Regions from separate parts of the Paenibacillus sp. V4I5 genome, predicted to be linked through region 1. Evidence: predicted binding sites of a transcription regulator. Region 1 holds the regulator's gene; the other holds the start of a gene.

Region 1 (15,863 bases):
TTGGATAACTCACAGCCAAAGCCTCACGGCTTCGATTATCCTCTCTGATAAATCCCTAGTTAAACGTACTCTCCTGATCATTGCATTCGATATTGAACTAAGTATAGCGAAAAGAAACCCGTTTTACAATAAGTTCCTTAGACGTGATGCGACTTTTTCTTTGCCAAGTAAGTAAAGGGACACATTTAAGTCTGGTCCGTGTACTTGTCCCGTTAGCGCAGAACGAATCGACATGAACAGTTGTTTCCCTTTGAAGCCCGTATCCTTCTGCACTTGTTTCAGCAAACCAGGGATGGCTTCTACGGTGAAAGCTTCCGCTTGCTCGACTTGCGTCAGGAAGCTAGCTAGCACAACAGGCACATGCTCCTCTTTCAATACAGCAGAAGCTTCCTTATCGATAACCAGCTCTTCTTTGAAGAAAATACTCGATAGCTCGACGATCTCTGCCGCGAAACGCATTCTTTCTTGATTGAGGCCTACGAGTGCCGTTACCCACTCTTGCCCTGCTGCATCCAAATCACCTTGGATGTATCCAGCTTTTTGCAGATGAGGCACACTTAGCTCGACCACACGGGAGAGCGGGGCCTTTTTCAAATAAGCATTGTTCATCCAATTCAATTTATCCATATCAAACACAGCCGGACTTTTGGATACTCGATCCAAATCAAACTGGGCAATAAGTTCTTCCTTCGTGAACATTTCTTCTTCGCCGCCAGGAGACCAACCGAGCAGGGCAATGAAGTTAACGACAGCCTCCGGCAAATAGCCTAGCTCCCTGTACTGTTCAATAAATTGGATGATGGACTCATCGCGTTTACTCATTTTTTTGCGATCTGGATTCAAGATAAGCGCCAAATGAGCAAAGTCAGGTACAGGAAGTCCCAGTGCTTCGTACATGAGAATTTGTCTTGGTGTATTGGACAGATGTTCCTCACCGCGAATAACCAGATTGATTTTCATCAAATGATCATCGACAATGACAGCAAAATTATAGGTTGGAATGCCATCGGCACGCGCAATGATGAAATCGCCAATCCCATTGGATTCAAATTCAACATACTCACGCACCTTGTCCTTAAAGCCGATAATCCGGTCTTCCGGAACACGGAAACGAGTCGAAGGGATACGTCCCTCAGCTTGATAAGCAGAAACCTGCTCAGCGCTCAAATTACGGCATTTGCCAGAGTAACCACCCATCTCACCACGCGCCTCTTGCTCTGCCCGCTCCTGCTCCAAATCCGCTTCCGAGCAATAGCAATGGTAAGCATGGCCGCTCTGAACCAATTGATCGAGATACGTCTTATAAATATCCAGTCGTTCCATCTGACGATAAGGACCGTACGGCCCCCCGATATCAACGCTCTCATCCCACTCTAAACCAAGCCATCTTAGACCATTCAGCTGATCTTCAATTCCCGACTCTTTGTGACGCGTTTGATCCGTATCTTCAAAACGAACAACGAACGCACCGCCATGACGACGCGCCAATAAATAATCAAACAGTGCTGTACGAGCACCGCCAATATGTAAATGTCCAGTCGGACTAGGTGCATAACGCACACGTAAAGGCTGATTCATGTGTGTACCCTCTTCTCCCCAATAATACCTGCTATTCTAGCACATCTCGAATTAAACAAACAACCGATTGCGCAGCAATACCTTCGCCTCGACCCGTGAAACCAAGCTGTTCCGTCGTCGTAGCTTTCACATTGACTTGATCCGGCTTAGCATCTAGCGCAGCGGCAATAATTTCTACCATCTGCGGGATGTACGGCGCCATTTTGGGCTTCTGTGCAATGATGGTAGAGTCCGTATTCCCAAGGTGATAACCTTTGTCCTTAGCCAACTGCCAAACCTGCTTCAACAATTCCAGACTGTCCGCATCCTTGAACTCTGCAGCCGTATCCGGGAAATGCTTTCCGATATCGCCTAACCCTAGCGCGCCCAGAATAGCATCACTAATAGCGTGCAGCAGTACGTCGGCATCGGAATGACCGAGCAGCCCTTTTTCATAAGGAATTGTCACGCCTCCAATAATGCACTTGCGGCCTTCCACCAACTGATGAACATCAAATCCTTGTCCTACGCGAATCATAGCTGTCCCTCTCCCCTTACGTTGTGTAGTATCCACTCTGCCCATGGCAAATCTTCCGGTGTCGTAATCTTAATATTATAATAGTCCCCTTCGACCACATGCACCGTCGTTCCTATTCGTTCCACTAACATCGCATCGTCCGTCCCCATGAAATCATCCTGAAGAGCCCGTTCATGCGCTTCCTGTAGAAGGGAAAACCGAAAAGCTTGCGGCGTTTGGATCGCCCACAAGCTTCGTCTATCAGGTGTAGATTGAATTCGTTTCTCGGTATCTACGATTTTGATCGTATCCTTAACAGGAACAGCCAGCACAGCTGCATCCTGTTCTTGCGCTTTCACAAGGCAATCGAACACATGTTCTTTTTTCGCGAAAGGCCTAACACCGTCATGAACGAGCACCCACGCTGTATCCCTCTGTAAGGAGTCCAGCCCCCGTCTAACGGAATCTTGACGTTCGGCGCCTCCTGCTAGCACATGAGTGACCTTGGAAAGAGCATGGTCCTGTACAAAGCCTCTACAGCGATCTACATCAGTTCCCCCAACAACGAGAATGATTTCATCCACTTCATGTATGTTTTGAAATAATTGCAAGGTATGTACCAGAATTGGCTTGTGTCCCAGTTGTAAGTATTGTTTACTTTCAGCCGTTCCCATTCGCGAGCCCTTGCCCGCTGCCACGATGATAACTCCTAGCTTCCCCATATGACCTCCAACTAAGTGCTTTCTGATAGAAAGCTTTCTCGTAAGCATAGGCCCAAGGATAAACGACTCCGTCGTCCTTTTAGGACGAGCGGTTTGTCAAGGTTGATGCAAAGCAAAAGTATAAAACTTATACTTTCCCATCAACTAGTAAGAGCTATGTTACATCTCCTTATCATACTGGTTTTACTGTGCTTTTTCCAATAGTTTCGGTTTAGCGAAAATCATACGTCCCGCCGATGTCTGAAGGACACTTGTGACCATCACTTCGAGCGTCATCCCAATGAATTCGCGCCCGCCTTCCACCACGATCATCGTACCGTCGTCCAGATAAGCTACACCTTGTCCATGCTCCTTGCCATCCTTAATGACTTGAACTATGATTTCTTCACCAGGCAGGACAACAGGCTTCACTGCATTCGCGAGGTCGTTGATATTGAGCACCGAAACACCTTGCAGTTCACATACTTTGTTTAGATTGAAATCATTCGTAATCACTTTGCCTTGCAGTACTTTTGCAAGCCGGACTAGCTTGCTATCTACTTCAGATATTTCCTCGAAATCTCCTTCGTAAATGAGCACTTTCACTTCAAGTTCCTTTTGGATTTTGTTCAAAATGTCCAGACCGCGTCGACCGCGATTCCGCTTGAGTAAATCCGATGAATCGGCAATGTGCTGCAGCTCTTCCAAGACAAATTCCGGAATAACGAGGGTTCCCTCGATAAAGCCTGTTTTGCAAATATCAGCGATCCTGCCATCAATAATGACACTAGTATCGAGAATCTTATGCTCCTCATAAGGACGGTGTGTCTGCTTCTCCGGCCCTGTGGATCGGCTCTTTGCAATGATCTGAACCAGCTCTTCCCGCTTGCTGTAACCGATACGGAACCCCATTACAGCTAGTACGGCAGATACAATGAACGGTAAAAAAGGACCTGCCCACTTCACCTGCTCTAAAACAGGGAACACCAATACCGATATAAGCAGTCCAATGACTAATCCTAATGTACCTGAGAGTAAATCGGATACCGGGATATCCGCTACATTCTTTTCGCCTCTCATAAGCAGCTTCATTCCCTGACTAGCAACCCATGACGAAAGGAAGAACATACCTACTGCGCATAAACTATTAATCCAGATAACTTGTCCTGCTTCACTCATTAACGCTGTCTTTCGAAGGATTGAATCACTCCAACTATAACCTAAACTACCACCCATGATGGCCAAAATGATTTGTACCCATTTCCTCATCACAGATTCACCCCCTAAATCAAACTTGTTTTAAGCCTTATTACAATTATGTTCCAATTTCTCCAACGTTAATCACTTCTTTACATGGAAAATTGAAATATTAGAGGGCTTCCTTTATAATGAAATTGGAAGTTACCAACACACCCGAGGTGGATGGAATGAGCTCCTTGACTTTAAAGCAGTTTCAGGATCAAGTGTCCGAATTGTTACTCCGTCACCGAAGTCTGCTTGACGTCTTATCCAAGTTTCAACAGTCTGGCGCAGCTACTAATCGTTCCGTGGTCAAATCTATTACGGAATGTGGATGTATTCAGGTTCATGCAGCCAAGCAAGAGTATCATCCAGAGATGACTTTGGATGAGGCCAAGGATGTACTCGGTACTCATGTATCTGGTCACTTATGTGAACAATGCATTGAGGTCGTAAGTACGGAGCTGGGTAGAAATCTCTTCTATATGTCCGCACTTAGTAACATCCTAGACGTTAATTTGGAGCAAGTCGTTGAGAACGAATCGAAGAAATGCACAACACTGGGACTATTCAACATGTCATGAAGACGAAAAAAAAGCATTTATTTTCTCTCTGAATCATCAGAAGAAAATAAATGCTTTTTATTTTCGAAACCTGTGTTAAACGTCCGATTTCACTGAATTCGTGTCGTCCATGCCGCGTCTTTTGTTCTTTCTCCGGAGACGGATGAAGAACCCATCAACGTTTTTTTTTAGGCCATATAGCGCGTACGCTAATAGAGGTACGAAAATCATTTTAGAAATTGATTCCGGCCATTTGATAGCAATCAAAATAGCTACAGCAACGATAATTGGCGTAATCCAGATCGCTGCTTTCGGAATTCCAGCTTTTTTGAAGTTCGGATACTTCACTGTACTTACCATTAAGTAAGACAATAGAATTGTACTGACCAACAGAACATACACGTTAATTTCATTCACGAACAATGCTAGTGTACAAAGTACACCGCCTGCAGCTGGAATTGGCAAACCGATGAAATAACCAGGCGTACCGGCAACTACATTGAAACGAGCTAGACGAAGAGCTCCACAAATCGGGAAGATTGCGGTAACAATCCAAGCAAATGCAGGACTAATCACATTCGGATCATTAAATGCAACCACATACATGATAAATGCTGGTGCTACACCGAACGAAATGACATCGGACAGCGAATCTAACTCTTTACCAAACTCACTTTGTGCGTTCAAAGCTCTGGCTACACGTCCGTCAAGTCCATCAAGCAACATAGCGACAATGACGAGTACTGCTGCAATTCCATGCTCACCACTGAAAGCGAGAATAATTGACAGTACACCTAGGAATAAGTTCCCTACTGTAAAAAGACTGGGAATTGATTTCGTTAACATATGTTTTTGTCCACCTCTGGATTTACTATACCCTAATCTCGACTTAATAAAACCTCGACTGCATAAAACTGCCTCACCTTAACAAAACCTCAACAATGATACTTTATGATTGTATCTAGTTTAAATATGTCTGTCAATGAACACTTGTTCCTGAATTCTTTTGAGACCTTCCTTAATGGCGCGGGCTCTCACCTCTCCGATTCCGTCAACTTCATCCAATTCTTCAATAGTCGCCATCATCATGTGAGGCAGATAACCAAACTTTTCGACCAGATTGGCAATAATGATAGACGGCAGCCGCGGAATTTTCCCTAGAATTCGGAACCCTCGAGGGGACACCGGTTCTTCGGCAATAGAATTCGTATGCGGATATCCAAGCAATCGGATGATTTGGTGCGGCTCCAGCAGTTCATCCGAGGATAAACGCTTTAAGCCTGCTTGCATTTCTTTGACGCGGTCTTCCGATAAATCACGTACATAATCTTTTACGATCAAACGCGCTTCAAGTTCCGCATTCCCAACAAGTTCTTCAAGCTGCATGCTAATGAGGCGGCCTTCATTCCCTAACTCATTAATGTATCGATTAATCTCGGCCTTAATGCGCAGTACCATCTCAAACCTTGCAATGACATTGGTAACATCGTGCAATGTAACCAATTCCTCAAACTCGGATGCGCTTAGATTGGTCAGCGACTGATCCAGTACGACTTTGTAACGCTCCAATGTCTGGATCGCTTGATTCGCTTTAGTCAGGATAACACCAATATCTTATCAGCGCGTAACGCAAATTACCTTGGTAAAGTGTTATGACATTACGCCGCTGTGAAATCGAAACAACCAACTTATTTGTTTGCTTCGCAACACGTTCGGCTGTCCTATGCCTGATTCCCGTCTCCGATGATGAGATAGAGGAATCTGGGATTAATTGCGTGTTCGCATATAGGATGCGTTTGATGTCCTCACTGAGGATAATCGCGCCATCCATTTTGGCAAGTTCATATAAATAATTGGGGGAAAAATCACAATCTATGGAAAAACCGCCATCCACGATTTCCGTTACTTCTGTACTATATCCAACAACAATAAGTCCACCCGTCTTGGCGCGTAGGACATTCTCTAACCCATCACGGAACGGTGTACCAGGTGCTACCATTTGCAGCAGTTGGCTCATGACGTCTCGCTTTATCTCTTCTTTGCTCATCATTTTCCTCCTGAAGGCTTGCAGGTTGAATGACCACGAGTTAACCCAGCGCCGCTTTCAATGCCTCTGCTACCGTGTTCACTCCGATAATCTCCATACCGGACGGATGAGTCCATCCTTTCAAACTTTTCTCCGGCATAATTAATCTACGGAATCCGAGCTTTTCCGCTTCCTTCACACGTTGATCAATCCGGGATACACCGCTTACTTCTCCGGTCAACCAAATCGATTCTTGACTGCACGCCCAATTCTCAAAAAAATTCTTTTACACGATATAATAGACGATTGGATTAGACAGCATCCCAACCAATGCTCATAACATTTGAATAAACCATTTGAAGTATATCCAATGAGTCCCGTCTATAATATTCTTCTTAAAACAATCCCTCTACATATATAATACATTTCACATTCGAAAATCATGCTGCTTTGATCCAACCTAACACTCTTAATCCGAACTGTACTACTGGATGTAGTCCAGTTGCTAAATCCTTACAACTAAGTATAACGGAAAATTCATTCCTTTAAAAGAAGTTGTAAATAATGAAAGAATAGTTCTAATTTTCTTACAATAACCAGTTTAGTTTATAGCAGTTCGAAACTTTATCATTCAATTTAATGGTTCAAATTGGCAGGAGTCGATTGTGTAACTTCTTTATGTAGGTCACTCACCGTTTAACTTGAAGTCTTTTACGCTCAACAATAGCCGTTGACTAATTATCTTCCTCATCCCAAGGTGCTTTCTCCTCTTTGCCTTTAGAAGAAGTGCCAAATACAGAGTGGATGACTTGGCTCAATGTCTTACATGGGATTACCTTTATTGTAGAAAACGTAGTTGTGCTTTTCAATCCATTGAGCGCAACATAGACACGTTTGAAACCCATTCTTTCAAGTTCTCTAATTCTTAGTTCTAACGTAGGTACTTTTTTTAATTCGCCCGTTAATCCAATATCTGCGATAAATACAGTATCATTTGGTATACCTTGATTCTTGCAGGAAGATACAATGCTCATTATCGCGGCTAAATTTGATGATTGTTCTTTTAAACGGATACCGCCTGTCGTTTTAACAACCACGTTCTTATCATGAAGAGGGATATTGGCTCTTTGCTCCATGATGCTGATAAGTGTATTCACATGGTCCTTTTTTAAACACTCAGCAATCCGGCTTGGGTATGGCATGAACGTGGTTGATACCAAACTTTCTATTTCCAAAATGATAGGTCTTGTGCCTTCTTTAACGACTGTCAATGCACTTCCACTAACTACATCATTCTCGTCTCTTTGTGTCATAAAGAACTCTGAGGGATTATCAATAGGTGTCAATCCTTGCTCACCCATTGTGAAAAATCCAAGCTCTCCTGTGCTGGCGTAGCGATTTTTAGTCGAAAATAGCTGTTTTAGCTCCTCGCCTTCCTCCCCCTCGAGAACAAGAACAGCATCTACCAAGTGTTCTAATGCTCTTAATCCAGCTAATTCGTTATCTTTGGTCATCTGCCCAACCATTATAATGGCTCTTGGTCTTTGTGCATCTTTTGCGACCTTTAAGAGAGTATTCGCGCATTCCATCGTCTGCGTGGGTGAACCAGGTCTTTGCGGATATTCTTCTAATACAAAAGTTTGAATACTATCAATAATAATGAGGTCAGGGTCTACTTGGTCAATACAACCTAAGACATTATTCAAACTATTATCAGAATAAACCCAAACGTTTTTATGAATATCTTGCAAGACTCGTTCTGCTCTTCTCTTTATCTGACTATCACTTTCTTCACCTGAAGCATACAGCACTTTCAATCCTTGCTTTGCCACATCATCTGATATTTGCAATAAGAGTGTGGATTTTCCAGCACCTGGAACAGCCGTAATAATCGTAACAGAATCTTTAACGATTCCCCCTCCCATTACACGATTAAATTCATTGTACTTGGTAACAATCCTATCACTGTTTTGGGATACGGTATCTGTAAGACGGTTTATGATAACATTCTTCTTTTTGTTTATGCCCTTCTGACCACCACTAGGAGCGTTTATAACATCATCTTCTTCAAGGGTATTCCACTCACGACAACTACTGCACGAACCTTGCCATTTTGGATGCTCTTGACCACAACTGGTACATTTATATATGGTTTTCTTTTTCATAGTTAAGATTCACTTCCCCAATTAATCAAATAGTTTTATAAACTCTTCCAATAAATTAATTTTTTTCCAAAGGTTTCATTCTTTTCTCTATGTTCTTTATTCTTACTTTTATACTCAGCCAACTAGGTGATAACTGTTTGTTTATTTCTGCATCCAAGTTCTATCATACATTTTTTTATTCATTTCTAACATATTTATCAACATGGTTAATACCGTTTGAGATACATTATTTATTTTAACAAACTTTATTACGTTCAAAGTAGAAAAAGAGCTATTATCTGCTACATATTCAATGCCGTCGATAGACCGCTCTTCTTTGGCAAAACGGCAAGTTCTGTAAAAGATATTTTCCCATTTAGTCTCTTATCAGATTCAAAATATTTATGAATAATGTCAAACAGCTCAATTGATGAGGGCTGTGATAAATAAAAAGCATTTTGCTACATCCTAGGTAGGATGGAGCAAAATGCTTCTTTGCTTTCATTATTTTACGGTTACGCCTTCGCCCTTCAGGACAACAAGTTCGCCATCTTTCTCATCAATGGTTAAGGAGTCGCCTTTGGCAATGTTGCCTCTGAGCAGTTCCTCCGATAAGCGATCCTCAATATGCTTCTGGATGGCTCTGCGCAGCGGTCTCGCTCCGTAAGTCGGATCGAATCCTTCTTTGGCAAGGAACATCTTTGCTTTGTCTGTTAACAAGAAATCAACCTCTTGCTCCTTCAGACGTTTGCGAAGATCATCGGCCATCAGGGTGACAATTTGGGCAATATGTGCTTCATCCAAGGAGTGGAACACGATAATTTCATCAATACGGTTAAGAAACTCAGGACGGAAGCTTTTCTTGAGCTCGCCCATTACTTTATCCTTCATATTGGTGTAATCTCTACCTGCATCAACAGCAGCAGTAAAGCCAAGCGAAGAATTTTTCTTAATCATATCCGCGCCAACATTGGATGTCATAATAATCAATGTGTTACGGAAATCTACTGTGCGTCCTTTGGAATCAGTTAATCGACCATCTTCCAGCACTTGCAATAGAATATTGAACACTTCTGGATGTGCTTTCTCGATCTCATCGAGCAGTACAACCGAGTATGGCTTACGGCGTACTTTCTCCGTGAGTTGACCACCCTCTTCGTATCCAACGTAACCCGGAGGCGCCCCTACTAATCTAGAAGTCGAGTGCTTCTCCATGTATTCCGACATATCAATTCGGACTACCGCATTATCATCACCGAATAGTGATTCTGCTAATGCGCGTGCTAATTCGGTTTTACCAACACCCGTTGGTCCGAGGAATATGAAGGAGCCCATTGGACGCTTCGGATCTTTCAGACCTGCTCTAGCGCGGCGAATGGCACGGCTTACCGCTTTAACAGCTTCTTCTTGGCCAATGACACGCTCATGAAGAATATCTTCCATTTTGAGCAGACGCTCTGTTTCTTCTTCAGCAAGTTTACTTACCGGAATTCCTGTCCAGCTCGCCACAATTTGTGCGATATCATCTGGCGTTACTTCTGTGTCCAAACGACCTTGCTTCTCTTTCCAATCATTCTTCGTTGTATCCAGCTCTTCGCGAAGCTTCTGCTCCGTATCACGAAGTCCAGCTGCTTTCTCGAATTCTTGACTTTGAACCGCTGCATCTTTCTCCTTACGGATGTTATCTAGCTTGCTCTCAAGCTGTTTCAATGAAGGCGGTGTTGTGTAAGAACGTAGTCTTACTTTGGAGCTTGCCTCATCGATCAAATCGATTGCTTTATCCGGTAAGAAACGGTCCGTAATGTAACGATCGGAAAGTTTTACAGCTTCTTGGATCGCAGCATCCGTAATTTTCACACGGTGATGAGCTTCATAACGATCACGCAACCCATAAAGGATTTGAATAGCTTCTTCAGGAGATGGTTGATCTACTGTGATTGGTTGGAAACGACGCTCTAAAGCCGCATCTTTTTCAATATACTTGCGATATTCATCCAACGTTGTAGCACCAATACATTGCAGCTCGCCTCTAGCAAGCGCCGGTTTCAGGATGTTGGAGGCATCAATTGCACCTTCCGCTCCGCCAGCGCCAATCAAGGTGTGAAGCTCATCAATGAATAGTACGATGTTGCCCGCTTGACGAATTTCGTCCATGATCTTTTTGAGACGATCTTCGAACTCACCGCGATATTTGGTACCTGCTACAACAGAGCCCATATCGAGCGTCATTACCCTTTTATCCTTCAACGTTTCCGGAATTTCATTGTTAATAATTTTCTGTGCGAGGCCTTCAGCAATCGCTGTTTTACCAACGCCTGGTTCACCGATCAGCACCGGATTGTTTTTCGTTCTGCGGCTTAACACTTGAATGACACGCTCAATTTCTTTGCTGCGACCAATCACAGGATCCAGATGACCCTCTTTGGCATACGCCGTCAAATCTCTCGCTAAACCATCCAAAGTAGGTGTGTTCACATTCGGATTACTACCATGGCTTGGTGACACAGTTTCGCTGCTTCCAAGCAATTGAAGGACTTGTTGACGTGCTTTATTCAAAGAGACACCTAAGTTATTAAGGACTCTTGCAGCAACACCTTCTCCTTCGCGAATAAGCCCGAGTAGAATATGTTCAGTCCCCACATACGTGTGACCTAATTTTCTCGCTTCATCCATCGAAAGTTCAATAACCTTCTTCGCTCTAGGTGTATACGCAATGTTGGTAGGCTGTTCTTGTCCTCTGCCAATCAACGACTCAACTTCGTCTTGGATTTTCTCAAGACCTAAGCCCAAAGCAACGAGCGCTTTAGCGGCAATACCTTCTCCTTCACGAATAAGACCAAGTAAAATGTGCTCCGTACCAATATTGTTATGCCCTAAACGAACAGCTTCCTCTTGAGCAAGAGAGAGCACCTTTTGCGCACGTTCCGTAAATCTTCCAAACATCATAGAGAACACCTCCAAAATTAGTATATCTATAGAAATCCTAAAGGATGAATCTTATCTTTCTTAAACCCTACCAAATCTTTCGCGAATCAACTCAGCCCTGCGTATATCTCGCTCTTCGGCATTTAATTTCTCACCGGCATATTGTTGAAGAAAACCAGGCTGCGTCATCACCAACAGTTCATTCAAAACATTCGATGAAACGTTGTTGATAATTCCAAGGTCAATACCAAGTCTCACATCTGATAAACGCTGCGCGGCTTCTTTCGAATCCATGATTCCTGCATAAGACAGAATACCTAATGAACGGTTCACACGATCTATTATCCGCATTCGGGACTCTTGAATCAGCTTATGTCTCGCAGCACGTTCATGCTCTATAATTTGCCTTGCAACACTGTGTAAATTATCAATAATCTCATCTTCGGACTGGCCCAGCGTAATTTGATTCGATATTTGAAACAGATTTCCTAATGCTTCGCTGCCTTCCCCGTATAATCCTCTAACCGTCAACCCAACTTGCGTAACAGCTGATAAAATCCGATTGATTTGTTGGCTTAGCACTAGCGCCGGTAAATGCATCATCACCGAAGCGCGGATCCCGGTACCGACATTCGTAGGGCAGCTTGTTAAGTAGCCCCTCTTTTCGTCATACCCGTAATCCAGCTGTGTTTCAAAGATATCATCGATTTGGTTCGCCAAATCCCATACTTCTTTAATCTGAAAACCCGGACATAAACATTGTATGCGAAGATGATCCTCTTCGTTGATCATAATACTGATGGATTCATTTTCGCTTAAAATAACGGCGCCATTTCTGGACTCGTTAGCTAAATTAGGACTAATTAAATGCTTTTCTACCAGAACCATTCGCTCAAGCTCATTCAAATCCGATAGAGGAATGAGTGAAAAATTGCTTATCGTCTCCAACTCATCATTTTCAAGCACACCGGACAAATGTTCCAGTACTTCTTGTGATTGTTGATTAGTCGCTAGCATTGGATAGGGGTAGTCCCTAAGGTTACGAGCAATGCGGATCCGACTACTGATGACGATATCCGACTCAGGTCCTTCACCTTTCATCCACTCGCTCAATGCATCTGCTGTAAACCGCTGTAATGTCACTGGATTCACACCTCCTTACAAACTCACATACCCGCAATTTTCTTCTCAATTTCACGAATTTGATCACGAATCTTTGCAGCCTGTTCGAACTCTTCTTGTTCGATACAAGTCATCATATCCTTCTTGAGCGTATCAATTTCCCGCTTACATTGGATGATGCCGCCACTTCGCTTAGGCACTTTCCCAACGTGAACGATATTTCCATGCACCCTTTTAAAGAGAGGATCTAATTTTTCTGAAAAGCTTTGATAGCATGATCCGCAACCAAAACGTCCTAATTTACTAAATTGAGAATACGTAAGGCCACAGCTCTCACAACGGATCGCCTGAGACTTTGCAGCGGATAGAGATGACGGTTCGAAATCAAGTAATCCTGATAACAGATTGTGAATCGAAAATCCGTTGGAAGTTCCGGGAATCATTTCACCCTTCTCACGAGCGCAATTCTCACAAATGTGGAACTCGTTCTTGTCTCCATTCACAATCTTTGTAAAATGAAGAGTCGCCGGTCGTTTACCGCATTCCTGACAAATCATTTCATATGCCTCCTCATCTGCTAAGCAAGGATATCAGCATTGCTTTAAGAATCTTGGCCCGAATTTCATCGCGCAGCGGGAGCTTGAAGGTCAACACATCTCTCGAAATTGCTGCCCGAATCAGGTTAGCTTCTCGTGTTGAAATATAGTGGCCTTCCTGCAGTTGGTATACTAGTCCTTCTGAAGTAACTTGATCAATGTGTGTATGAATCGTGCGGAAAATGTGGTCTAAAATGGACCCGTGACTCTTGAGCTCGATTTTTTGGATACGAATGTATCCACCACCGCCGCGCTTGCTTTCCACAATGTAACCTTTTTCCAAGGTAAACCTTGTACTGATCACATAATTGATTTGGGAAGGCACACATTGGAACTGATCAGCTAAATCATTGCGTTGAATCTCAATGGCCCCTTCGGAACTCTGCTGCAGGACATGTTTTAAATACTGTTCAATAATTTCTGATACGTTGCGCATCAATTCGTCCTCCCAGATTGCCAGAAGTAAATTGACTTTGACTTTCTTTGACCTTAACTAGATTATAATCATTTCCTTTCTTTTTGACAAGTACTGCTCTCAAATCCAATCCTTAATGATCCGACAACCAAAAGTGAACCTTACTATTGTTGACCTTACCTACAGTTTTATTCGAAATAAAAACAAAAAAGCCTTCTTGAGATTTCTCTCAAAAAGGCTTTATCTTGTGCTTGGCAACGTTCTACTCTCCCAGAACCCTGCGGTTCAAGTACCATCGACGCTGGAGGGCTTAACGGTCGTGTTCGAGATGGGAACGCGTGGGTCCCCTCCGCCATCATCACCAAACAGTCAAAGCGTGTTTGCGCCTTGAAAACTAGATACGAAACTTGCGTAAAGTTAGAATTTTAGGTTTATTGGTTAAGCCCTCGACCGATTAGTATTCGTCAGCTGCATGCATTGCTGCACTTCCACCTCGAACCTATCAACCTCGTCGTCTACAAGGGGTCTTACATACTGGGAAATCTCATCTTGAGGGGGGCTTCGCGCTTAGATGCTTTCAGCGCTTATCCCCTCCGTACATAGCTACCCAGCGATGCCTCTGGCGAGACAACTGGTACACCAGCGGTACGTCCATCCCGGTCCTCTCGTACTAAGGACAGCTCCTCTCAAATTTCCTACGCCCGCGACAGATAGGGACCGAACTGTCTCACGACGTTCTGAACCCAGCTCGCGTACCGCTTTAATGGGCGAACAGCCCAACCCTTGGGACCTACTTCAGCCCCAGGATGCGATGAGCCGACATCGAGGTGCCAAACCTCCCCGTCGATGTGGACTCTTGGGGGAGATAAGCCTGTTATCCCCAGGGTAGCTTTTATCCGTTGAGCGATGGCCCTTCCATTCGGTACCACCGGATCACTAAGTCCGACTTTCGTCCCTGCTCGACTTGTAGGTCTCGCAGTCAAGCTCCCTTATGCCTTTGCACTCTGCGAATGATTTCCAACCATTCTGAGGGAACCTTTAAACGCCTCCGTTACATTTTAGGAGGCGACCGCCCCAGTCAAACTGCCCACCTGACACTGTCCCCATACCGGATCACGGTACTAGGTTAGAACTCCGATACGATCAGGGTGGTATCCCAACGATGCCTCCACCCAAGCTGGCGCTCAGGCTTCAAAGGCTCCCACCTATCCTGTACAGATCGTACCAAAGTCCAATATCAAGCTGCAGTAAAGCTCCATGGGGTCTTTCCGTCTTGTCGCGGGTAACCTGCATCTTCACAGGTATTAAAATTTCACCGGATCTCTCGTTGAGACAGCGCCCAAGTCGTTACGCCATTCGTGCGGGTCAGAATTTACCTGACAAGGAATTTCGCTACCTTAGGACCGTTATAGTTACGGCCGCCGTTTACTGGGGCTTCAATTCATAGCTTCGGGCTTGCGCCCTAACCACTCCTCTTAACCTTCCAGCACCGGGCAGGCGTCAGCCCGTATACTTCGCCTTGCGGCTTCGCACAGACCTGTGTTTTTGCTAAACAGTCGCTTGGGCCTTTTCACTGCGGCCCCCTCGGGCTATTCACCCTACCGAGGCACCCCTTCTCCCGAAGTTACGGGGTCATTTTGCCGAGTTCCTTAACGAGAGTTCTTCCGCGCGCCTTAGAATTCTCTTCTCACCCACCTGTGTCGGTTTGCGGTACGGGCACCTTCGCCTGGCTAGAAGCTTTTCTTGGCAGTGTGAACTCATGACCTTCGGTACTTAAATTTCCCTCCCCATCACAGCCCAGCCTTAACGATGTGCGGATTTGCCTACACATCAGCCTCACTGCTTGGACGAGCATCCATCAGCTCGCGTCACTATCCTTCTGCGTCACTCCATTGCTCATAACGGCTACGGTGGTACAGGAATTTCCACCTGTTGTCCATCGACTACGCCTTTCGGCCTCGCCTTAGGTCCCGACTTACCCTGAGCGGACGAGCCTTCCTCAGGAACCCTTAGGTTTTCGGCGGATCAGATTCTCACTGATCTTTTCGTTACTTATAC
Region 2 (15,863 bases), 650 kb from region 1:
TGCCGTTTTCCAAAAGCTCCACATTTACCGCGTCATCCAAGTCCTTCGCATCTTCACCATCAATCGTTACAATGCGCTTCGAACGAAGATCGCGGCGTCCTTGACCAATAATTTCTTCTTCCGTAATGGAATCCGGTGCGGCATCTGCTTCCGCCAGCACGTCCTCTTGGAAAGCTTCTGGCAGTTGGTGTTTGCGTACGATAGCCAAAATATCAACGCCTGGATCATCTTTGTGGCCAAGGATCTCGATAACTTCCCCTTCAGCCGCAGAACGGCCCTCTGGATAGTTAACAATCTTGACAACGACTTTTTGCCCCGTAACAGCTCCCATGAAGGCATGCTGAGGGATGAAAATGTCCCGAGACACACGCTTATCATCCGCAATCACGAAACCAAATGTCTCCTGACTCTGAAAAACGCCAACAATTTGCGTATTCGCACGCGTAATTACTCGCACGACTTCGCCTTCCAGACGGCCTCCGCCTTGACTCCTCGCAGTCACCTTTACGAAGACAATGTCGCCATTCATCGCGGTATTTAGATCATGTGCATTAATGTATACGTCCGGGTGGTCCCGATCATCTGGAATTAAGAAACCAAAGCCCTTCGCATGAGCTTGCAGCTTACCTCTCACCAAATTCATTCGTTCAGGAACGCCGTAGCGGTCATTTCCGCCTCTGACAATGTGACCACTTTCCTCTAATTGATTTAACAATTTAATAAAATCCTTAAACTCATTCGCACTTTCAATCCCAAAATGCTTCTCAAGTTCCTTATAGGACATAGGCTTATAAGCCTCTTCTTGCATCAAACTTATGATTTCTTTATCTGTCATCATACTCTCTTCACCTTCTTGTTGTTGTTGAGCCTAGCTTTCTAATTCGCCGTACTTGTTTCCTTTACTCCATAGTATGCCACTTTCAGAGAAAGGATAAACGCAGTGATATCGGCATAGATAAGCTCTCTCTCTTGATCCAGCAGCATCCCGTGGGATGACTCTGGGTAATAACGAAGTTCTTTCACTTGGGAACTAATGCGCTTATGTAAAAACGCTGCGCTTTCCTGATGGACCACGCCATCCTTGCTCCCTTGACCGATCCATATCGGTACTTCGACTTGAGGTAACAAGCTTTTTACTTGTTTTAACAGCTTACGTAAACTTACTACGCAACGAATCGGCGTTTTGGTATATGCACATGACTCATCTAATAACGTGGAGATTTGTTTGGGTTTCTTGGCTACATATTTGATAAAATATTGCAGCAGTGCGGCCAGCGCCGACTTCCTTGATCTCAGAAAAATAGGCGTAGCCAGTGAAATAACACCAGCCGTACGACGTTCCACAGCTAGCTTCAAGGCAAGCAGTCCGCCCATTGAATGTCCCATAACAACAACGCTTTTGCATTTCGCTGCAAGCTCGTCATAACTCTCCAGCACATGCCCATACCAATCCGTCCATCCGGTTCGTATCATTTCTTCGGGTGAGGTACCATGTCCTGGAAGCTTTACAGCTTGGATGGTGTAGCCTTCATCTCTGAGCACATACCCAATCCGTCTAAACTCCGAGGGCGACCCCGTGAATCCATGGATCATCAGTATGCCTGTCTCTTGATTATCTCCACTTCCTGACCAAAAGAATGGTTCTGTCGACTTGTAAATTCTGCTCTCGATGGTAACCAGCTCCTACTCCTAACACCCATTTAAAATGAAAAAACAGCAGGAGTAGATTTCCCCTGCTGTTATCGTTTTATGTGTGTTAGGCCTTCACTACGTATGCTACGACAATGGAAAGAATGAAAAATGCAGCAGCAAGCCCCATTGTAAAACGGGACAAAAATAGTTCCAAACCGCGTGCTTTTTGCTTACCAAATAAGTGTTCTGCACCACCGGAAATGGCACCGGACAAACCTGCGCTTTTGCCTTTTTGTAAAAGTACAATCGCAATTAATCCAACCGAAGCTATGATTAACAAAATTTTCGTAAAGATTACCATGTTAGCACCCCAATTGCCTATTCTTTGCCTTATACAACTAGCATGAGTATTTTAACACAGTTCGTCCTAGAATACAAGAAAGGGCCACTTTGGTGGTGCTCTTCTAGTCGCGGTAGGATGGTGTTGGTGATTGTTGACCCCAACTTTTAGCGCGTTTTTTTCGCCCCAGAAAAGCTTGCACGGCCTGTTTAGCACACCACAAAGCAAAAAGCGTAAATAGGACGGCCCACACCATAGCCGGAATGCCGGTATGCTGCGCCAAATTGGAGGCATCACCCGCTTGCCGTGCATTCCCCCATGCATAGATGATCAAAGAGAAGGGGCCAAATACAGACTCTTCTAAGCATAAGAAAGCAAGCAGTAAGTAGTAGAAATCACGCAACCACTTTGGCGTAAGCGCCATAACAATGATCGTCAGCGCAATGAAACCGACTAAGAACATAATCCCGAATCCGTTACGGACAAACAATACCAACGAGAGAGCAGAAAGCGCGATCATCACCTGTAGACCTAAACGCTGCTTGCCTTTCGAATAAGCCGAGAACAGGAACCAAGCAAAGAGAGACGCCGTCACATAACCTGCTAAGGCCACTGGAATGATCGCCCACGGTTTCGATATGGCTGAGTACGTCACACCACTATGATTGGCATAGAGCTCGATGTACATCACTTTCCCCGATAGCGCCAAGGTCACCACAGCATGCCCAAATTCATGAACCATCGTGTCTATGTTGCGAAAAAAAGAAGAAGGGATCCAGTGCGTGAGCACCGCGGAACCTATCAGAAATAAAATAGTTTTCACCCAGTTGCTCATACAGCAGACCCCTTCGGTATTTAATTAATTAATCATATCTGAGAGACTTTGAACTAGTTCAAAGATCCCTATATAAAATTTGAGCTCCGCCCAAACATCCCTATATTATGGCTGAAATTATTTGAAGTTTCTCAAGTTGTAGAATGCTTTTTTACCAGCGTATTGAGCTACAGTGAATAACTCGTCTTCGATACGAAGAAGTTGGTTGTATTTCGCTACACGGTCCGTACGGGACGGAGCACCTGTTTTGATTTGACCAGCGTTGGTAGCAACAGCGATGTCAGCGATTGTGCTGTCTTCGCTCTCACCGGACCGGTGGGAGATTACTGCTGTGTAACCAGCGCGTTTTGCCATTTCGATTGCATCAAAAGTCTCAGTAAGCGTACCGATTTGGTTAACTTTAACCAAGATGGAGTTACCGATGTTTTCTTCGATCCCTCTGGAAAGACGCTCAGTGTTCGTAACGAATAGATCGTCACCAACGAGTTGAACTTTGTTACCCAATTTCTCAGTAAGCAATTTCCAACCTTCCCAATCGTCTTCGGAACAACCGTCTTCAACCGTGATAATTGGGTATTTATCAACCCATGCAGCAAGGAAGTCAACCCACTCAGCGGATGTGAAGGATTTGCCTTCGCCTTCAAGGTGGTATTTACCATCTTTGAAGAATTCTGTGGAAGCAACGTCCATACCCAAGAATACGTCAACACCTGGTTTGTAACCAGCGTTTTCGATTGCTGTAAGGATCGTCGTGATTGCTTCTTCGTTGGATGTGAAGTTAGGAGCGAATCCGCCTTCGTCGCCAACTGCAGTGTTAAGGCCTTTTTCTTTCAATACGGATTTCAAGCTATGGAAAATCTCAGCGCCAATGCGAAGAGCTTCTTTGAAAGTAGGCGCGCCTACCGGCAGAACCATGAACTCTTGAACGTCAACGTTGTTATCGGCATGTGCCCCACCGTTGATGATGTTCATCATAGGAACTGGAAGCGTCTTAGCGTTGAATCCGCCAAGGTATACGTAAAGTGGAACATCCAAAGCATCTGCTGCTGCGCGAGCTACTGCCATGGAAACAGCTAGGATTGCGTTAGCGCCTAATTTTGCTTTGTTAGGAGTACCGTCAAGCTCGATCATTTTGTGGTCGATGCCAACTTGATCAAGCGCGTCAAGACCGATGATTTCTGGAGCGATGATTTCGTTCACGTTCTCAACGGCTTTCAGAACGCCTTTACCAAGGTAACGACCTTTGTCACCATCACGAAGCTCAACAGCCTCGTATGCGCCTGTGGAAGCGCCTGAAGGAACGATAGCGCGGCCGAAAGCGCCGGACTCTAGATATACTTCTACCTCAACTGTTGGGTTACCGCGGGAATCCAATACTTCGCGTGCATAAACATCAGAAATAATCGTCATTGTTAGAAAACACTCCTTTAATAGTATGTTTTAATTAGCGCTTTATGATGGTTGTCCCGGTCATCTGTTCCGGTTGTGTAACCTCTAAGAAGTCTAGCATCGTTGGGGCAATATCTGCCAAAATTCCGCCGTCTCTTAGTGTAACAGATTTGTCCGTAACAATAAAAGGCACAGGATTCGTTGTATGTGCTGTGTTGCGTGATCCATCTGCATTCGTAACAAGATCTGCATTCCCGTGATCTGCTGTAATACACACCACGCCGCCTTTGGCGAGGATCGCTTCTACAACTTGACCTAGACAATCATCTGTTGCTTCGATTGCTTTCACCGTAGGCTCCAACAAACCTGAGTGACCTACCATGTCAGGGTTAGCGAAGTTGAGGACGATTACGTCATTACGATCTGCTTCGACTTCCTTAACTACAGCAGCTGCCAACTCATATGCACTCATTTCTGGTTGCAAATCGTAAGTAGCTACTTTCGGCGAAGGAATGAGAAGACGCGTTTCCCCTGGCAGTTCAGCATCCCGACCACCACTGAAGAAGAACGTCACGTGTGGATATTTCTCTGTTTCCGCTGCGCGAAGCTGCTTCAGACCGTTCTGAGCCAGCACCTCGCCAAGGGTATTGTCGAGATCCTTAGGCTTGTAGGCAACGAAGCCGTCTACGGATTCACTGAACAGTGTCAGACATACGTAGTACAGGTTCTTAGCTACTTTAGGACCACGGTCAAAACCGCGGAAATCTTCATTCGTGAAGACTTGCGAAAGCTGAATCGCACGGTCAGGGCGGAAGTTGAAGAAGATAACCGCATCCCCTGATTCTACAAGACCTACCGGCTTGCCATCATCGGAGACGATAACCGTTGGCATAACGAACTCGTCGAAGATCGATTTCTCATAGGATTCAACAATAGCTTTCATTGGATCTGTGTAAGCAGGCCCCTCGCCATAAACCATGGCACGGTAGGATTTCTCCGTCCGCTCCCAACGTTTATCGCGATCCATCGCATAATAGCGGCCTTGAACGGTTGCGATATGCCCTACGCCGACTTCCATGATTTTGTGCTGCAGGCTGGCCATATAACTCTTTGCGGAATCTGGAGCCACGTCGCGGCCATCTAGGAAAGCATGGATGTACACATCATCAAATTGTTCTTTCTTAGCCAAGTCCAGCAAAGCGAACAAATGCTGAATGTGACTATGTACGCCGCCATCGGAGAGCAGCCCGTAGAGGTGCAGCTTCTTTCCGTTTGCTTTTGCATGTCGAAAAGCGCCTAGAATCGTTTCATTATCGTAAAATTCACCATCACGAATCGATTTGGAAATCCGCGTCAGATCCTGATAAACGATACGGCCTGCGCCAATGTTCAGGTGTCCTACTTCAGAATTCCCCATCTGGCCTTCTGGCAAACCTACGGCCTCACCGCAAGCGGTAAGGGTTGTATGTGGATAACTCGACCAGTAACGGTCGTAGTTAGGCTTTTTGGCATGAGCAACCGCATTCCCCTGCTCTTCCGAGCGGAGTCCGAAGCCATCGAGAATGATGAGTGCTACCGGTTTCGGTCTCGACATGTTACTTCGCCCCCTGGACAAGCTGGATGTAGGAAGCTGGCTCTAAGCTCGCTCCGCCTACAAGTGCTCCATCAATGTCAGGCTGTGCCATGTACTCAGCAATGTTGTTCGGCTTCACGCTGCCGCCATATTGAATGCGAACTGCATCTGCTACGGACGCGCCGTATAGACCGCTCACAAGTTGACGGATGTAGCCGATGACGTCTTGTGCATCTTCAGCAGTGGAAGATTTACCTGTACCAATAGCCCAGATTGGCTCATAAGCGATAACAACTTGTGCTGCTTGTTCTGCACTAAGGCCAGCAAAAGCTGCTTCTGTTTGCACTTTACAAACATCTTTCGTTTGACCCGCTTCGCGCTCTTCCAACTTTTCACCTACGCAAAGGATCGGAGTTAGGCCGTGTTTGAAAGCTGCAACGACTTTCTTATTCACGATTTCATCTGTCTCAGCGAAGTAAGCTCTACGCTCGGAGTGACCGATAATAACATACTCCACACCAAGATCCTTCAGCATAACGCCGCTGATTTCGCCTGTGTATGCGCCATTGTCTTCGAAATGCAAGTTTTGCGCACCTACGTGAACGTCAGTACCTTTCACAGCTTCAACCAAAGTAGGCAGATTCGTGAATGGGGAGCAAATTACGCTCTCAACGCCTTCTACTGTGCTGCCTTTTACTTCATTTACGAAGCTAATTGCTTCGGAAACAGTTTTGAACATTTTCCAGTTACCCGCGATAATCGGTTTTCTACTCATTGGATAGGCTCCTTAAAGTTATTCGTCAGAATAACTGACGGCGTAAGCATAAGCTTTTTCGTGAAAATCATTATTTATCGTTCAAGGCTACTACGCCTGGCAATGCTTTGCCTTCCATGAATTCCAAGGAAGCTCCGCCGCCTGTGGACATATGGTTCATTTGGTCAGCCAAGTGGAATTTCTCTGTTGCTGCAGCGGAATCGCCACCACCGATAACGGTATAACCCTCAGTAGTTGCACAAGCTTGTGCTACTTCACGTGTACCGTGGGAGAAAGGCTCGATTTCGAATACGCCCATCGGTCCGTTCCAAACAACCAGCTTGGATTTCGCGATAACGTCTGCGTAAAGCTCACGCGTTTTCGGTCCGATGTCAATGCCTTCCCAATCCGCAGGAATGCCGTCAACGTCAACGATTTGTGTGTTCGCATCTGCGCTGAATTTATCAGCGACAACGATATCAACTGGAATTAAGAAGTTAACGCCTTTTTCTTTGGCTTTCTCAATGAAGCTAAGCGCTAGGTCTAGTTTCTCGTTATCCACGAGGGATTTACCGATTTCGTGACCTTGTGCTTTCAGGAATGTATAGGACAGACCACCGCCAATAAGGACGTTATCTGCAATGTTCAGGAGGTTCTCAATGACAGCGATCTTGTCTTTCACTTTGGATCCGCCAACGATGGCTGTGAAAGGACGCTCTGGGTTGTTCAATGCTTTACCTAGAACATCAAGCTCTTTCTCCATCAATAAGCCGGAAACTGCTGGAATGAAGTGTGCGATTCCTTCCGTCGAAGCATGCGCACGGTGAGCAGCACCGAATGCATCATTAACGAACAGGTCTGCAAGCTCAGCAAAAGCTTTTGCGAGTTCTGGATCATTTTTCTCTTCACCTTCATTGAAACGAACGTTTTCAAGCAAGAGAACGTCACCATTTTCAAGAGCATCCACTTGCGCCTTCACGATTTCGCCAATCGATACATCCGCTTTAATCACGGATTGACCAAGTAATTCAGCCAACTTTGCGGCTACGGGCGTCAAACGCAATTCTTCCACGACTTGACCTTTCGGACGTCCGAAATGACTCGCAAGGATGACTTTCGCGCCTTTTTCTACTAAGAATTTAATCGTAGGCAGTGATTCTCTAATTCGTGTTTCGTCGGTGATTTGACCATTCTCTACAGGTACGTTGAAATCAACGCGAACAAATACTCTTTTACCAGCTACTTCAACATCGCGAACACTTTTCTTACTCATAGGTCAAAGCCTCCTGAACGTGTAGGGTATACTTGCGGCCAAGCTTTTATATGGGTAAATCGCACATAAAGAGGAGAATCTCTTCTCCCCTTCATGTGGTTTTTCATGTGATGTCTATGAAATTACAGACCTTTTTTAGCGATGAAAGCTACCAAGTCAACAACACGGTTGGAGTAGCCCCACTCGTTATCGTACCAGGAAACCACTTTCAGCATGTTGTCGCCAACTACCATTGTGGAAAGAGCATCGATTGTGGAGGAAGCTGGGTCACCATTGAAGTCGCTGGATACTAGCGCATCTTCTGTGTAGTTCAGAATGCCTTTAAGCGGGCCTTCGGAAGCTTGTTTCAGAGCTGCGTTTACTTCGTCAACTGTTACGTTAACTTTCAATTCAACTACCAAATCAGTAACGGATACGTTAGGTGTAGGAACACGCATAGCCATACCGTTCAATTTGCCTTTAAGTTCAGGAAGAACAAGACCGATTGCTTTTGCTGCACCAGTGCTGGAAGGAATGATGTTCTCAGCTGCTGCGCGAGCACGACGAAGATCTTTATGAGGAACGTCAAGCACGGATTGGTCATTTGTGTAAGAGTGAACAGTTGTCATCATACCTTTTACGATACCGAAGCTATCGTTGATAACTTTCGCGAAAGGAGCCAGACAGTTTGTCGTACAAGAAGCGTTGGAGATAATTGTGTGAGCTGCTGGATCGTATTTATCTTCGTTAACACCAAGTACGATTGTGATATCTTCGTCGGAAGCTGGAGCGGAAATGATAACTTTCTTAGCTCCGCCTTTCAAGTGAAGGGATGCTTTTTCTTTAGCTGTGAAAATACCAGTAGATTCGATAACGATTTCTGCGCCTACAGATGCCCAAGGCAAGTTCCCAGGGTCACGCTCAGCAAAAACTTTGATGGAACGACCGTTAACGATCAATTCGCCTTCACCAGCTTCAACTGTAGCGTCTAGTTTACCGTGAGTTGTGTCATATTTGAGCAAATGAGCCAATGTTTTAACGTCAGTCAAATCGTTTACTGCAACGATCTGTACTTCTGAGTTGTTCAAAGCTGCGCGAAATACGTTACGACCAATACGTCCGAAACCGTTAATACCTACTTTTGTTGTCATAGCCAATTCCTCCTAAGATTAAATAAATAATTATATTTCAAAACGCAGCTGATGAAGGCATACGTTATGATGTCTTTCGTCTTCATTAAACATGCTTCATAATTTCCAAAGCTGCTGCCTCATCGGTCACAAGAACATCTTCCTGTCCATGACGAAGCACGGAAGCTATTGCTTCCCCTTTACTCTTCCCGCCGGCTACACCAATGACGACTTCAATACGCTGAAGATCCTCCAGACGAAGTCCTACGGTTGGCATCTTGTGAACCACATTGCCTTGGCGGTCAAAATAGTACCCTAACGCCTCTGCGAGAGCACCTTCGGCTTCCAGACTGCGTGTCGTCTCCGCGTCGACCTTACGTCTGCGTGCCATGACCATAGCATCCCCGATACCGTGTACAACGATGCGACAACTGCGAACTGCGTCAACAACTTCTTGAATTTGCGGATCTTGGATAAGCGATTGGTACGCTTCCTCCCCGAGATGATCCGGTACATGCAGCAATCGGTATTTACCGCCTGTTTTCTTGGCCATAATAGAAGCAATGGTATTCGCCTGCATATCCACACTCTCACCAAGTCCACCGCGAGCAGGTACGAACCAGCTGCCTTTCATGGAAGAGGATATCGCCAGGTTATTGGCAATCTGCGCCATCGTAGATCCGCCGGTTACAGCGATGATATCATCTTTGGACACATACTTGCGGAGTGCTGCTGCACCTGCACGTCCTAGCTCCTTCTTCGTAAATACCGAAGTGTCGGAGTCTCCCGGAACAACAATCACTTGCGAGATGCTGTACGACTTAGCAATGCTTTCCTCCAAGTCCGTCAATCCAAAAGCCATCTTAATGATGGGCTGCATGTCTTCAAGCAATTGACGGCCGGACTCTGTAATCTTCATCCCTGTGGCATCCGATTCGAGAAGTCCAAGCTCCTTAAGGAAATCAACTTCCCCGCGCAGCACGCGTTCAGTCATATCGAGTGAAGAAGCTAACGTTCTACGTCCGACAACACCTGAGACTAAGATATGATGAAGAATCGAGTACCGCTTCTTCATGATGTCCATGAGATCCGGCAAGAGCTGTTTCTGAATGTCAAGTATTTCTCTCATATGACGACTTATAACGCTCCTGATCCGTCGATGGACGTTTTATGTCCCGGGTATACATTTTGCGTCCCACCCGGGCGAAAAAAAAGTTCCTTGCACAATTCACACATCAGAAAGTTGAATTCACTGAAGATTGTTAAGCGTGAATGTTTTCTGATAACTTACTTTTTCATTATAACCAATAATCTTTCCAGATTCAACATTTGTTCAAACATTTTTCACTAATCTGGGCTGAAAGGGCTTACTGTCTTGCTTTTTCTGGGCGTCTGACATATAATAACCCTTGCTTCACTTTTTAACTTTTTATGCGCCCGTGGTCCAATGGATATGACGTAGGCCTCCGAAGCCTGAGATAAAGGTTCGATTCCTTTCGGGCGCGTTCATAAGAATTTCAGCAGAATCAGCAGCAGAATGGCCAAAATCAGCATTGTTGCTGATTTTTTTTGTTGTTAGTTTGACCTTTCTTGACCTTCAGAGGTTTTTTCGTTATCATACTTGTAGATACTGTAAACAGTATGTACAAAGGAGATCAATTTCATAATTCAATGATGACATTGACTCCAAGCATCAATCTTTTAAACCATGTACCCACCCCAAGGAGGTCATTCTCATGAGTTTTATTCCTATGGTCGTCGAACAGGACGCGCGCGGTGAAAGAGGGTATGACATCTACTCTCGCTTGCTGAAGGACCGCATTATTTTCTTAGGCACGGGTGTCAACGATGTTGTGGCGAATTCCATCATTGCTCAGCTACTTTTCTTGGCCGCACAAGATCCTGATAAAGATATCTCGCTTTACATCAACAGCCCTGGCGGTTCCATTACAGCCGGTATGGCCATCTTTGACACGATGCAGTTCATTAAGCCAGACGTATCCACGATCTGCGTTGGTATGGCGGCTTCCATGGGGGCATTCCTCCTCACAGCAGGTGCCAAAGGCAAACGCTATGCTTTGCCAAACAGTGAAGTCATGATTCACCAACCACTAGGTGGTGCTGAAGGTCAAGCCTCAGACATCGAAATCCGCGCTAAGCGTATTTTGAAAATGAGAGACAACCTGAACAAAATCCTAGCAGAGCGCACGGGTCAAACTTTCGAGCGCATTGAAAAGGATACAGACCGGGACAATTTCATGAGTGCTGCGGAAGCGGCCGAATACGGACTCATCGATAAAGTCATCGAGCGCGTCTAATTTGTAGAATAAAAACCAGCCTGCATGATTGCTCAAACGAGCGGCCGTGCGGCTGGTTTTTTTACGCCTCGTATGGAACCCTATTCGTCACTTTCCACTCCTCACAGCTGCCGTAAACTCATAAACATAAAAATAAAAGCCCCCCGAAGTACTAGTGTTATTAACTAGTCTCCGAAGGCTCCTATCTTTTCAAACTTTTTTTTATTTTTTATCTTCCAGCGGATAGAAAATCAGGTCAATCGGGAAAGCCGAGCCTGCCGGAGGCGTGAACTCGATGTCCAGCGCATCTTCCGTACCCGTTGTACGAGCGAGCACTTGCATTCCGTCAAATGCTGTGATGACACCGGAATATGGTACCGGAATGATCTCACCGTTTATTTTGAACGGTCCTTTGAACACGCCGCCTTTGGCCATAATCATTACAGCCATTTTGCGCGGCTTATCCGCATGGATTTTATAGACTACGCCATAATTACCGCCGTTCTCGACATTCTGCTTCCGCATCACGTCATACCCTTTAACGAACGGATCTGTCTTGTTATCCCCGATCGTTAGTACCGACGTTTTTGTGAAGCTTGTGGCGTCTATATCCCATTTAATCTCCGATATCGGGAACGTCCCTCGTACATGGCCTGTGAAGCCCAATAACGGAAGCTCTTGTGCAATCGTTGGCGTCAGCATGCGATCCGTTACACCGAATGAGATTTGCAGCTCACCGTCTGTTTCCACATCGTAAAATAAGTTCACACCCTGCCCCGGATAAAAGTCCGGAAGCTTCGCATACACGTAAGTCTCATGAGGAGGAACCGTCAGTTCGTCCGTGTATACATTGCCTAAAAGGAAGTCAACTGACGCTTCACTACCGATCAAATTCGCATAAACGGAAGGATATACCTCTCCTTTGTTCGTTGTCTTGATTTTAACCGGTTTATCCGAGTTATTCGTTGCGAATATGGCCATGGTCATCTTTTGCTTCGTACCATTGATGTGATCGGCATACAGTCGTGCCTTACCATTGATGTTGTCGCGGTACAAAATACCACTCTCAAAAAACTCTTCCGGACTGTCACTCACTAGAAGCGTACGTCCTGGAACCTCAGTTACTTTCTTAGGCAAAAGAGGCATCTCATTGAAATGAGCCCAAATCGTGCCCCAGTCCGACTTGATGAAACCACCAACCGGCTTCGTATAAATCGGGTATTCCACTTCAGTCAAATAGGGTTCGTTAACTACCGTTACAAAGCTCTTGAACAATTTACTTACATGCCCGTGACGATCTTTAACTGTCAAAGTAACCGGATATTTACCTGGTTTGAAAAAAGCTTCCTGATTGCCTGCCCAATCATAGGACGCAATACCTTCCGCATCGGGATCATAGCTTAGATCAAGATACTTCACAGGCTCTCCAAGACGGTATGTAGGCTTCGCTGTTGTAAACTTGGCTACCGGTCTGGAATTGCTATCCTGGTCAATGTAGATGCCCTCAGGCGACTTAAAGTGTACGATTTCCACTCGACGGAGTTCGTTGTTATATTTATACTTCGCGCCCATATAGTCTGCCAACCAAGTAAGCTTCACCAGAAGCTTCCCATTTACGATCGCAGCAACCGTGTCGAAAGGTGTATCTACCCCATTAGTCGTCACTGTCTTATGATCAACATCGAGAACAATGTCGTAACCCGGAGGAGTCATCTGTATGGTCCGTGAAGCATCATTCCACTCCACCTTGAAACCCATCGTATCCCCAAGAAACTTAGCAGGTACGAATGTACTGCCATTGATAATCGTAGACGGAGACTCCAAATGGATTTGCTCCTCATTCACGAACGCTTCTGACTTATCGATATAAAGTAAAATGAAGGACGAGCTTGTCGATACCGCATGAGCTGCCGGAGCTACGATCGTACTAGCAAGAAACACGATCAACGCAAGCAGGAGGGTAACCTCTTTTTTTAGCGAATTCAATTTCATTCTCTTCTCTGGCTCCTTTAACATTTGAATGCAGCACGGTGGAAATGGCAAATAGCCCTTTCCTTCGTTGACCACGTTCATTAGACGTCGACAAGAGAAAAAGGTTGCTAATTTCCCTAATTGTTAACAAATTTGACACTTATTAAACTTCGCTGTACGGTACGGCCACTTCACTCGCAAAAAAGCCTCCTCGAAAGGAAGCTTTTGAAGGATTATTGGTTTTCCAATTCTTCCTTGCTGACTAATGTGACTAAAGCGTTTACAGCCTGCTCGGCGTCCGAACCTTCTGCACTTATGAAGACTTCGGTCCCTGTACTGATCGCAAGACTCATAATTCCCATGATGCTTTTCGCATTCACTTTCTTTTCATCTTTCTCAACAAAGATCTCAGATGAAAATTTATTCGCCTCTTGAACAAACAATGCCGCAGGTCTGGCATGAAGTCCTGTTCTCAACTTCACAACGACTGGACGTCTGGACATGGAACTAATTCCCCCTAATATGGAGCTTATATGAATTACTATTGATAACAGTGCTTTACCTATGTTTTAACATTATAGCATTTTTCCCTGAAGTACACTAGAAAAAATGAGAAAAACTTATAGATGCACTGTACAGGGCCTTCTTATCTACGAATTCCGCTGTTTTTCAGCCAATTCATCGATTTTTCGTAGACGATGATTGACGCCAGATTTGCTTACACTGCCCTTAAGCATGTCGCCAACCTCCTTGAGATTCAGATCGGGATGCTGAAGTCTAATCTCGGCAACCTCTCTTAGCTTCTCAGGCAAGCTATCCAGTCCGACCTCCCTTTGCAGGAGACGGATATTTTCGATCTGTCTAACAGCTGCACCAATCGTCTTGTTGAGGTTCGCTGTTTCACAATTGACAATACGATTTACCGAGTTACGCATATCCTTCATAATTCGGACATCTTCAAAGCGCAGAAGCGCTTGATGTGCGCCAATGATACTTAGAAACTCGATAATCTTCTCGCCTTCCTTGATATACAAGACGAACCCTTTTTTGCGTTCGATGCAGCGGGCATTCAAGTCGAATTTGTTCGCAAGCTGCGATAACGCCTTGCAATGCTCCTCGTAAATCGAGGCAATCTCGAGATGGTAAGAAGAACCCTCGGGGTTATTTACCGAGCCTCCAGCCATGAATGCCCCACGAAGATAGGCCCGTTTGCAGCAGTTGCCTCGAATGATCTCTTTGTTAATTCCCGTGGTGAAGATGAAGCCTTCGGAAACAATTTTCAGATCACTGAGCAGCTCCTGGACCTGACCAGGAACTCTAACAATGTACACGTTATTCTTCTTCAAACGCATTTTTTTACGCACGAGCAGCTCGGTGTGCAATTTGTACGTCTTTTTGATGAGCGTGTATATCCGTCTAGCAATAGCTGCATTTTCGGTTGAAATATCAAGTACGACGCGTTGGCTGGTTAACTGCACAGATCCATTCATTCGAATCAATGCCGACAGCTCCGCTTTTTCACAACATGCTTCCGCATCTGTAATTAGCGTCAATTCTTTTTTGGTTGTTGCCGCAAAGGACAAGGGACTCACTTCTTCCTTAACATCCAGCTTTCGACGAGCTGATAAATATGGTCACTCAATTTCTCTGCATCATGACGAAGGTAGGTACGAAATAGCACGAGTCGATCAGCGATAATCCGATACCCTCTCTTCGTGACTTCTTCTAGGTCCAAATGAACCGCTTTCGAACCCTTTTCCGCATATCTCGCCTGGACTTGCGGAGGGATTTCCCCATTATTCACAATCACATAGTCAAACAAATGTTGGCCCAAGTGATCATAAATGGCATCCAGATGATCGCTGACTGAGTAGTCGTCGGTTTCGCCTGGCTGTGTCATCACATTGCAGATGAACAACTTTACAGCATTCGATTTAACAATCTCTTCCGCGATCCCAGGGACAAGTAGATTCGGCAGCAAGCTGGTATATAAACTGCCGGGGCCGCATAATATAGCATCCGCTTCGCGTATAGCTTGAACGGCTTCAGCTAGCGGTGTCACGTTGGCTGGCTCGATGAATACACGCTTGATGCGTCCATCCGCTTTTGGAATCTTGGACTCGCCTACGACTAAGGTACCATCTTCCATGATCGCTTTCAACACGATAGCTTGATTCGATGCGGGAAGCACCCGGCCTCTGACAGCAAATACCCGATTCATCTCCTGAACCGCAGTGACAAAGTCACCTGTAATATCCGTAAGAGCTGCTAGTATTAGATTTCCCAGACTGTGTCCAGCTAAACCTGTACCCACCTGAAATCTATATTGCAAAATAAGCGACAACAAGGGCTCGACATCAGCAAGGGCCGTTAGCACGCTGCGAATGTCACCTGGAGGCGGCATCTGCAATTCATTCCGGAGAATACCAGAGCTTCCTCCATCATCGGCTACCGTCACAATGGCTGTAATATCAACCGGCTTCTCCTTCAATCCTCTAAGCATAACCGAAAGACCTGTTCCACCGCCAATAACGACTATTCTGGGCTTGCGTTGTAATTCAACATGTTCCATACTTCTTTCACCCTCTTAATCGTAGGACTGCTTATACACGGTCCCGCTCGGCATCTCGATGACTCAGACGCACGGTTTCGGTTTCGCTGTTCCCCATCACCTTACCGAGATATTCAGT

Evidence for each region. Region 1 encodes CtsR, which represses protease genes until heat stress. Its sites were predicted from a motif close to ATGGTCAATAAAGGTCAAACA; they were not measured.
Region 2: the regulator CtsR is predicted to act here: its motif matches at 10,483-10,503, upstream of clpP (ATP-dependent Clp endopeptidase proteolytic subunit ClpP).

The regions. Positions count from the first base shown of each region.
Region 1 is NZ_JAUSZB010000002.1:4,249,834-4,265,696, forward strand. Features, by position in the region: gene gltX (glutamate--tRNA ligase) at 124-1,578, opposite strand; gene ispF (2-C-methyl-D-erythritol 2,4-cyclodiphosphate synthase) at 1,610-2,095, opposite strand; gene ispD (2-C-methyl-D-erythritol 4-phosphate cytidylyltransferase) at 2,092-2,796, opposite strand; gene QFZ78_RS21340 (PIN/TRAM domain-containing protein) at 2,980-4,047, opposite strand; gene QFZ78_RS21345 (hypothetical protein) at 4,203-4,598, shown strand; gene pssA (CDP-diacylglycerol--serine O-phosphatidyltransferase) at 4,674-5,423, opposite strand; partial or broken gene disA (DNA integrity scanning diadenylate cyclase DisA) at 5,544-6,624, opposite strand; partial or broken gene QFZ78_RS21360 (DNA repair protein RadA) at 6,665-6,850, opposite strand; gene radA (DNA repair protein RadA) at 7,338-8,768, opposite strand; gene clpC (ATP-dependent protease ATP-binding subunit ClpC) at 9,252-11,693, opposite strand; gene mcsB (protein-arginine kinase McsB) at 11,754-12,773, opposite strand; gene mcsA (protein-arginine kinase activator protein McsA) at 12,839-13,351, opposite strand; gene QFZ78_RS21385 (CtsR family transcriptional regulator) at 13,365-13,826, opposite strand; rRNA gene rrf (5S ribosomal RNA) at 14,055-14,171, opposite strand; rRNA gene QFZ78_RS21395 (23S ribosomal RNA) at 14,240-15,863, opposite strand, start outside.
Region 2 is NZ_JAUSZB010000002.1:4,896,739-4,912,601, reverse strand. Features, by position in the region: gene rnr (ribonuclease R) at 1-838, opposite strand, end outside; gene QFZ78_RS24450 (alpha/beta hydrolase) at 877-1,593, opposite strand; gene secG (preprotein translocase subunit SecG) at 1,757-1,993, opposite strand; gene QFZ78_RS24440 (M50 family metallopeptidase) at 2,097-2,807, opposite strand; gene eno (phosphopyruvate hydratase) at 2,925-4,217, opposite strand; gene gpmI (2,3-bisphosphoglycerate-independent phosphoglycerate mutase) at 4,252-5,790, opposite strand; gene tpiA (triose-phosphate isomerase) at 5,792-6,544, opposite strand; gene QFZ78_RS24420 (phosphoglycerate kinase) at 6,615-7,796, opposite strand; gene gap (type I glyceraldehyde-3-phosphate dehydrogenase) at 7,919-8,926, opposite strand; gene QFZ78_RS24410 (sugar-binding transcriptional regulator) at 9,012-10,034, opposite strand; tRNA gene QFZ78_RS24405 (tRNA-Arg) at 10,339-10,410, shown strand; gene clpP (ATP-dependent Clp endopeptidase proteolytic subunit ClpP) at 10,642-11,223, shown strand; gene QFZ78_RS24395 (copper amine oxidase N-terminal domain-containing protein) at 11,425-13,194, opposite strand; gene QFZ78_RS24390 (HPr family phosphocarrier protein) at 13,407-13,676, opposite strand; gene whiA (DNA-binding protein WhiA) at 13,824-14,756, opposite strand; gene QFZ78_RS24380 (gluconeogenesis factor YvcK family protein) at 14,762-15,745, opposite strand; gene rapZ (RNase adapter RapZ) at 15,777-15,863, opposite strand, start outside.